DNA from 2 places in the Salinibacter grassmerensis genome. Region 2 is predicted to be linked to the other one. Evidence: predicted binding sites of a transcription regulator. Region 2 holds the regulator's gene; the other holds the start of a gene.
The links. Region 2 encodes HrcA, which represses chaperone genes, less so after heat shock. Its sites were predicted from a motif close to TNTTAGCACTCNCNNNNNGNGAGTGCTAANA; they were not measured.
Positions count from the first base shown of each region.

Region 1: groES (co-chaperone GroES) is a predicted target of HrcA. The motif match lies at 2,024-2,054, and genes of this name have one in related genera.

Region 1 covers NZ_CAMTTF010000002.1:595,605-599,465, forward strand. Annotated here, with positions in the region: gene groL (chaperonin GroEL) at 1-1,587, opposite strand, end outside; gene groES (co-chaperone GroES) at 1,683-1,973, opposite strand; gene OJB03_RS06635 (DUF2085 domain-containing protein) at 2,267-2,746, shown strand; gene OJB03_RS06640 (hypothetical protein) at 2,867-3,388, shown strand; gene mutY (A/G-specific adenine glycosylase) at 3,400-3,861, opposite strand, start outside.
Region 2 covers NZ_CAMTTF010000002.1:299,543-303,403, reverse strand. Annotated here, with positions in the region: gene dnaJ (molecular chaperone DnaJ) at 1-723, opposite strand, end outside; gene OJB03_RS05525 (nucleotide exchange factor GrpE) at 823-1,482, opposite strand; gene hrcA (heat-inducible transcriptional repressor HrcA) at 1,595-2,686, opposite strand; gene sppA (signal peptide peptidase SppA) at 3,015-3,861, shown strand, end outside.

The DNA of each region.
Region 1 (3,861 bases), 300 kb from region 2:
GTCGTCGTCCTCATCTTCGAGGTCGGCGACCGCGGCCTCGGTGGTCAGCAGAATGCCACCCACGGACGCAGCGTTCTCGAGCGCGGAGCGCGTGACCTTCGTCGGGTCAAGCACGCCCTCGTCGAGGAGATCACCGTACTCCTCGGTGCGAGCGTTGAAGCCAAAGTCGTCGTCGCCCTCCTTTACCTTCTGGACAACGATCGAGCCTTCATGACCCGTGTTCTCGGCGATCTGGCGCAGCGGGGCCTCAAGGGCCTCACGCACAATCGAGACGCCGATCTCCTGGTCCTCGTTCTCAACCTCAACCTCTTCGATGGACTCAAGGGCACGGAGGTACGCGACACCGCCACCCGGAAGCACGCCTTCGTCGACGGCCGCGCGGGTTGCGCTGAGTGCGTCCTCTACGAGTGCCTTCTGGGCCTTCATCTCCGGCTCGGTTGCGGCGCCCACGTTCAGCACCGCCACACCGCCGGCGAGCTTCGCGAGACGCTCCTGCAGCTTCTCCTGATCGTAGTCGGAGGTGGAGTTGGAGATCTGCTGCCGGATCTGGTTGACCCGGGCCTCGATCTCCTCTTCGGAGCCTTCGCCGCCAACGATCGTGGTGTTGTCCTGATCGATGGTGACGCGGTTGGCCTGCCCGAGGTAGTCGAGCGTGGCGTTCTCGAGGCGGTAGCCCTTCTCCTCGCTAATGACCGTGCCGCCGGTCAGAACAGCGATGTCTTCGAGCATCGACTGACGGCGATCGCCGAATCCAGGCGCCTTCACGGCAGACACCTTCAACGTGCCGCGCATCTTGTTCACCACGAGCGTGGCCAGGGCCTCCCCCTCCACGTCCTCGGCGATGATCAGCAGCGGGTTGTTCGTCTGGCTGACCTTCTCGAGGATCGGCAGCAGGTCCTGCATGTTGCCGATCTCGTCGTCGTAGATGAGGATGTATGCATCCTCAAGCACCGCCTCCATCTCCTCCGAGTCGGTCACGAAGTACGGGGAGAGGTAGCCACGGTCGAACTGCATGCCCTCGACCACGTCGAGGTACGTCTCGATGCCGCGGGCCTCCTCAACGGTAATCACACCGTCCTGCCCAACACGCTCAAACGCGTCGGCGATAAGGTCGCCAATCGCGTCGTCGTTGTTGGCCGAGATCGTAGCGACCTGTGAGATGCGGTCCTTGCCCTCGACCGGGTCGCTCTGGTTGCGAAGGTGCTCCACGACCTCTTCGGCCGCCGCGGTAATGCCACGCTTCACGTCCATCGGGTTGGCGCCGGACGTGACGCTCTTCATACCGGCGTTGATGACGGACTGGGCCAGCACGGTTGCCGTCGTCGTGCCGTCGCCAGCGTCGTCGTTGGTCTTCGAGGCGGCTTCCTTCAGCACCTGGGCGCCGATGTTGGGAAGGCGCTCCTCCAGTTCAATTTCTTTTGCGACTGTGACGCCGTCCTTCGTAATCGTCGGGGCGCCAAAGGATTTCTCAAGCACGACGTTCCGACCCTTCGGGCCGAGCGTGACCTTGACAGCTCTCGCTATCTGGTCGACGCCCTCCTGAAGAGCGTTTCGCGCTTCAGAGTCGAATTTAATCTGCTTCGCCATGGTTGCGTGTAAAGGGTTTCGTTCGGGGAATTCGTTCGGGAGTGGGAGTCGGTCGTACAACCGCGGCGCCGAGCGCCACGGGGACGGCCGGGTCGTTACCCTTCAACGACGCCGAAGATGTCGCTCTCGCGCATGATGAGATACTCATCACCGTCGAGCGTCACCTCAGTGCCGGCGTACTTGCCGTAGAGGACATCATCGTCCTCCTCCACCGTCATCTCGATCCGGGTGCCATCTTCGACGCGGCCCGGACCGGTCGCGACGACCGTTCCCTCTTGGGGCTTCTCCTTCGCCGATTCCGGAATATAAAGACCGCTTTCGGTCTTCTCTTCGGCCGGTTTCGGCCGGACGACGACGCGGTCGCCGAGAGGTTTGATGCTCGTCATGATCTGTTCGGAATGCCTTGTGAGGGATATGTGGATGAGGCGTCAGAGACTGTTATCACTCACCGATAGCGAGTGATAACAACTCCACGCTAAAGAACATCAGGGTCCGTTCTCTGTTCCCGATTGCCGCGAGACTCAGGGTGAAGATCCTCTAGCGACGCTTCGTATCGTGTCTCGCCGGTGTTCGGGAACGGTGAGGCAGTCTCGATGTGTGGGCCGAAACAGGCTTGGGCCCTGACCTCTGTCTGGTTCAACCCGTCTGGCTAGAAGTGATGCCAATCTCCTCCCGACACATGATGAACGGACGCAGCGTACGCCTCGTCTGGTACGGCCTGCTGGCGATCACGAGCGGGGTCTTCGCCCTGGCAATGCTTCCCCCGATCCTGCCGGCGTCGCTCCAGGCCGTGGTGCGGGAGGGTTTCGCACCGGTATGTCACCAATTGCCGGGGCGTTCGCTTCACTTCAGGGGCGTCCCGGTGGCACTTTGTGACCGCTGCAGTGGAATTTACGTTGGGCTGGTCGTGGGCGTGGCGGGGACGGGTTGGGGGGCCAACCTGTGGGCCACGCTCGGATCGTACGGCCGGTACGCACTGCTCGGGGCGCTCGTCCCGATGGGACTCGACTGGGCCGGGCCCCTGTTGCATCTCTGGGGGAACGGACCCGAGAGCCGCATTCTGACTGGGCTTCTCTTCGGAAGTGTAGCGGCCAGTTACGTCACGGCTCGACTTCTCCACCGCAAGGCACGGGCCTCCGGCATGGGTGGTCCCGAGTAGGCACGCTTCCCTTTCGGTTGACGGTGCTCATGCTTAATTTCGTGCGACCTTTCTCCGGGGCATGCAATGTCTTCGCAGGGCTCCGCTCGTTCATCCGCACAACACGTCTTCCGCACATCCATGACTCCCCGACAGCAGTCCATCCTGGTCGGCGCCGTCGTCACCGGCATTCTCAGTACGTCCTATCTGAACTTTATCAATACGATCTGTTGCCTCGGCGTCATCGTGGGAGGAATCGTCGCGACGCAGCAATTCACGAGCCGCACCGATCAGGCCATCGAGGCCGGCGAGGGTGCCGTGGTTGGTGCACTCGCCGGCGCCGGCGGGGCAATCCTTGGCTCCATCTTCGACGCGATGCTCCGCCCACTTGGCCTCGACTCGGACTCCATTTCGCGAGACGCAATGAAGCAGTTTATGCAGAGGATGGAGGGTCAGCAGGGCATGTCCCCCGAGATGATGCAGCAGTTTCAGAGCGAAGGAGGGGGGATCATGATGTTTCTCGTTGGTCTCGGCTTTAGCATCGTCCTCTACGCCATCTTCGGGGCGATCGGAGGTGCTCTCGGCACTGCCTTCTTTGGCGAAGATGACGCTGGCGGGTCGGGAATGGAGCAGGCCGTGGAGGCCGAGGTGATTGACGAGTAGGCTCGTTCCGCTCAGTCGAAGAGCGAAGGCTCGGTCTGACGCCGCTCCAGCTCCTCGATCAACCGCCGGTTGGCCCGGGGAAAAGCGTGATCGTCCAGTTCGTCGACCGTGACCCACCGAAACGGCTGGTCCTCTCGGGCTTCGGGCGGGCCGTCGTCGAGTCGGCCGCGGAAGGCATGAAGGGTGATTTTAAAATGGGAATAGGCGTGGGAGAGGGTGTAGAAGGGCTCCACGTCTCGCATTCCGACGCCGAGCTCCTCCTGCACCTCCCGCCGACACGCCGCCTCCATCGACTCGTCGCCCTCCTGCTTCCCGCCTGGAAATTCCCAGAGCCCGCCGAGCAGTCCCTCGTCGGGGCGGCGCTGAATGAGGAGCCGGTCGTCATCGTCGAACACGAGGCCCACGGCGATGTCTTCGTGGGGCACTGGTTCCGACTCGGGGGTGATGGGGTAGTCTTCCTCCGTTCCGGCGTC
Region 2 (3,861 bases):
GTAGTTGCCCTCCATCACGCCCGGCGGCACATTGATCGAAATCGACTCTTCGCCCTGCACGCGCCCTTCGCCGCCGCAGTCGTCACACAGGTTGTCGATGATGCGCCCCTCCCCCTCGCACCGGGGACACGGCTGCACGTTGACGACCTGCCCGAACACGGAGCGGGAGACCTGACGGATTTCGCCGGTGCCGTCACACTTCGGGCACATCGAGAAATTCTGCCCGCCCATGCCCCCTTCGGCGCCAGTGCCATCACACGACTCACACTCCAGGTACTTCTGAAGCCGGAGGTTCTTTTCGGTGCCCTCCGCAATCTCCTCGAGAGTCAGTGAGAGCGACACGCGGAGGTCGCTGCCCGGGCGTCCTCGTCCTCGCTCCGACCGACCGCGCCCGCGGCCTCCCCCCTGGGCCCCGCCAAAGATGTCACTGAAGGCATCGAAAATGTCTTCAATGTCGTGGAAGCCGCGCCCACGGCCTCGCCGGCCGCCGCTCGCCCCACTGTCGACCCCATCATGGCCGAACTGGTCGTAGCGCTGGCGCTTCTCCGAGTCCGACAGGACCTCATACGCCTCCGATGCCTCCTTGAACTTCTGCTCGGCCTCCGGATCGTCCGGATTGCGATCCGGGTGGTACTCCATCGCCTTCTTCCGGTAGGCCTTCTTGATCTCTTTGTCGGAGGCGTCTTCGTCGACCTCGAGGATGTCGTAATAGTCGCGCGGCATGTGCAGGAGCAGTTCTCGTTCGGAAGAGTGCGGCCTTGGGCCGCTGCGTCGGCGTGCAATGACAGTGAGAACCAGCCAAGGGGGCTGGCGGGGACCTCGCTATGCGGAGTTGGCCGCACTGCTGCTTTCTGACGGCTCGGCGGCCACGACAACCCGGCTGTGACGGAGCACACGGTCCCCCATCGTGTAGCCCTTCTGCACCTCTTGCAGGACGTTGCCCGGCTCGACGTCGTCGGACGGCTGCCGCATCATCGCCTCGTGCAGCTGCTCGTCGAACGGCTGCCCCTCCGCCTCAATCGGTTCCACACCGAGGGACTGAAGCTGGTCCTGAAACTTGCGGTACACCATCTCCACCCCTCCCTTGAGCGTCTCGTAGGCCGATTCCGGATCGTCGGACACGTCAAGGTCCTGAGCTGCATCGAGGGAGCGTTCAAAGTCATCGAGCACCTCGAGCATCGATTCGAGCACCGTCTCCTTTCCGGCCACGTGGCGGCGCTTCTTCTCCCGGTCCATGCGGCGACGCACATTTTCGAGCTCCGCCGCTTTCCGGAGCAGGCGCTCGTTCAGTTCGTCGCGTTCCTCCTTCAGCCCCTCCACCTCGTCGCGGAGGGCCTCTACCTCGCCCGTGAGGGCCTCGATGTCATCGGGCGGATCGGAGGCGGGGGTCTCCTCGTCGGCAGGGTCGGCGGAGGAGGAGTCGTCGGCGTTTGGGGACGAGTCGTTCGTCATCGGACGACCGTCGTTCGGGTCTGCACTCACAGTCAACAAGAGGGTTCGTGGGACAAGACACAGGACAGACAACACGAACGGTCGCCGGCGTTCGCCAGCGACCGCTAACGGCATTCGGGCGTGGCTCCGGGGCCTGAGCGGGCTAGGACGGAACGGAAGAGTCCGTCGCCTCGTCGTCCCCAGGCCGATTTACGACGGCGGCCATGTTTTCGACGAGGGCCACGGCGCGGCCGTAGTCCATTCGTTTGGGCCCGATGACGCCGAGGGAGCCCACCGTGTCACCGAGCTGGTACGGGGACATAACGATGGAGTAGGCGTCCATCTCCTCCCGATCGGTCTCGCTCCCGATGCGGACGACAGCCTGTCCCACGGCGTCGGGATTGGCCTCAAATAGGTTCTCAATCACTTGCACAACGCGGTCCTCATCTTCAATGGTTTCGATGAGGTGCCGCATTTCATCAGGCTCCTGGAATTCGGGCTGAGACAGAATGTTCTGCGTGCCGTCAAACTGCAGGCGACCTTCATCCGGCTCACTGAAGAGGATCGACGCCTCGTCGAGAACGAGGGCGATGAGCCCTGTCTCGTCGGGCAGATCCTCAAGGCGCTCCTCGTAGGTGTCGCGGATCTCGTGCAGGGTTAGGCCGGCGAGGCGCTCGTTCAGGGTCGACACGATGCGGTCTATCTTGGCCCGCTGCAGGTCCGGCTCAAAGCTGAGGACGACTGTCTTCACGAGCCCCCCCTGCACGCTCAACACAAACATGAGGCGCGAACCGGACAGCGGGACAATGTCGAGCCGGTCCAGCATGGCGGTGGAGAGACGGGGCGTGAGGGCGATCCCGAGCAGGTTGGTGAGCTTGCTCAGCAGACGGGTGCTCTCACTCAGTAGTTCGTCGGTATCGCTGACGAGACGGGCCAATTTGACCTTGAGCACCTCCCGCTCCACTTCCGAAAGGGCCGGCGTGTCCATAAGCTCGTCGACAAACGTGCGGTACCCGAGTCGGGTGGGCACGCGGCCGGCAGAGGTGTACGGGTGGTCCAGGTAGCCCATGTCCTCCAGGTCCGCCATGGTGTTGCGGATGGAGGCGGGGCTCAGCTCTACGTTCGCGTCCTTGGCCAGCGACCGCGACCCCACAGGCCCCGCCGTGTCGACGAATTGCTCAATGACGAGGCGGAGGATGTCGCGCTCACGCTCGCTGAGGGACGGCCGGTCGTCGTTCGCGTCAACAGGGCTCACAGGGGCGTGAAGGAGTTTCTCAAACGGGTGTCCAGGCCGTTGTGCAGATTGGTCTGTCCTCCAACCCGACGTTGCTGAGGAGATTTCCCCAGCAGGATCCGCCCGTCAATGCCGACGGATCCGTAGGTGGGACACAGCCCCGGGTGGAAAGACAGGATTGATCATCTAATGTACTTCACGTCGGGGCGCGAGTTTCCCTCACGCACGGCCCCCGGCGGGGTGACGGGCCTCATCGAAACGGCAGCCCCGCCACCGAATACACGTGAATTGGTCGTGTGTCTGCTTCGCCCGACCGTCACCGATCTCCCACTCTACCCCGCCGTTCTTCATGCGCTTCTTGTCCACCCTCGCCGCCAGTGTGATCGGGACCCTCGTTGCGCTGGGGCTCATCGTCTTCTTTTTTGTCTTCTTCTTTTTTGCCGTTTCCCTCTCGGCCAACCAGACGCCGACCGTCCAGCCCGGCTCCGTCCTCACGGTGCCCCTGTCCGGCGACATCCCGGAGCGTGTGACCAACGATCCCTTTCAGAAGGCTTTCGGGAGCGGGCCGAGTTTTGACCTCCGCGCCCTTCAGACCGCGCTCCGGAAGGCCAGCACCGACTCCCGCGTCGAGGCCGTCTGGCTGCGAACACAGGGGATCAGTGCCGACTGGGCCACGCTCGAAGAGGCGCGGCAGGCCGTCGTGCACGCCCGTGAGAACGGCCTCCCGGTTCTCGCGTCCAGCGATGAGTTCGGCATGACGGAGAAGGACTACTTTCTGGCCAGCGCCGCCGATAGTGTCTTTACGGCCCCACAATCCGCATTCCAGTACAACGGCTTCGGGACGACGGTGACCTTCTTCGACGGCGCCCTGCAGCGCCTCGAGGTGGAGCCGCAACTCATCCGGGCCGGGAAATACAAGAGCGCCGGGGAGCCCTTCGTACGCTCAGACCTGTCGGAGCCGAACCGCGAGCAGCTTACCGCCCTGCTGGAAACGACGAACGAGCGGTTCATGACGGCCGTCTCAGAGGCACGGGGGCTCTCGACCGAGGCCCTCAACCGCCTCGCCGAGGAGGATGCTCTTCTCAGCTCCTCGGCCGCCCTGGATGAGAATCTCGTTGATGGGCTCCGCTACGAGGATGAAGTGCGGGACCAGCTCCGCGACCTCGTGGATGCCCCGCTGTCGGGCGACGTGCCCA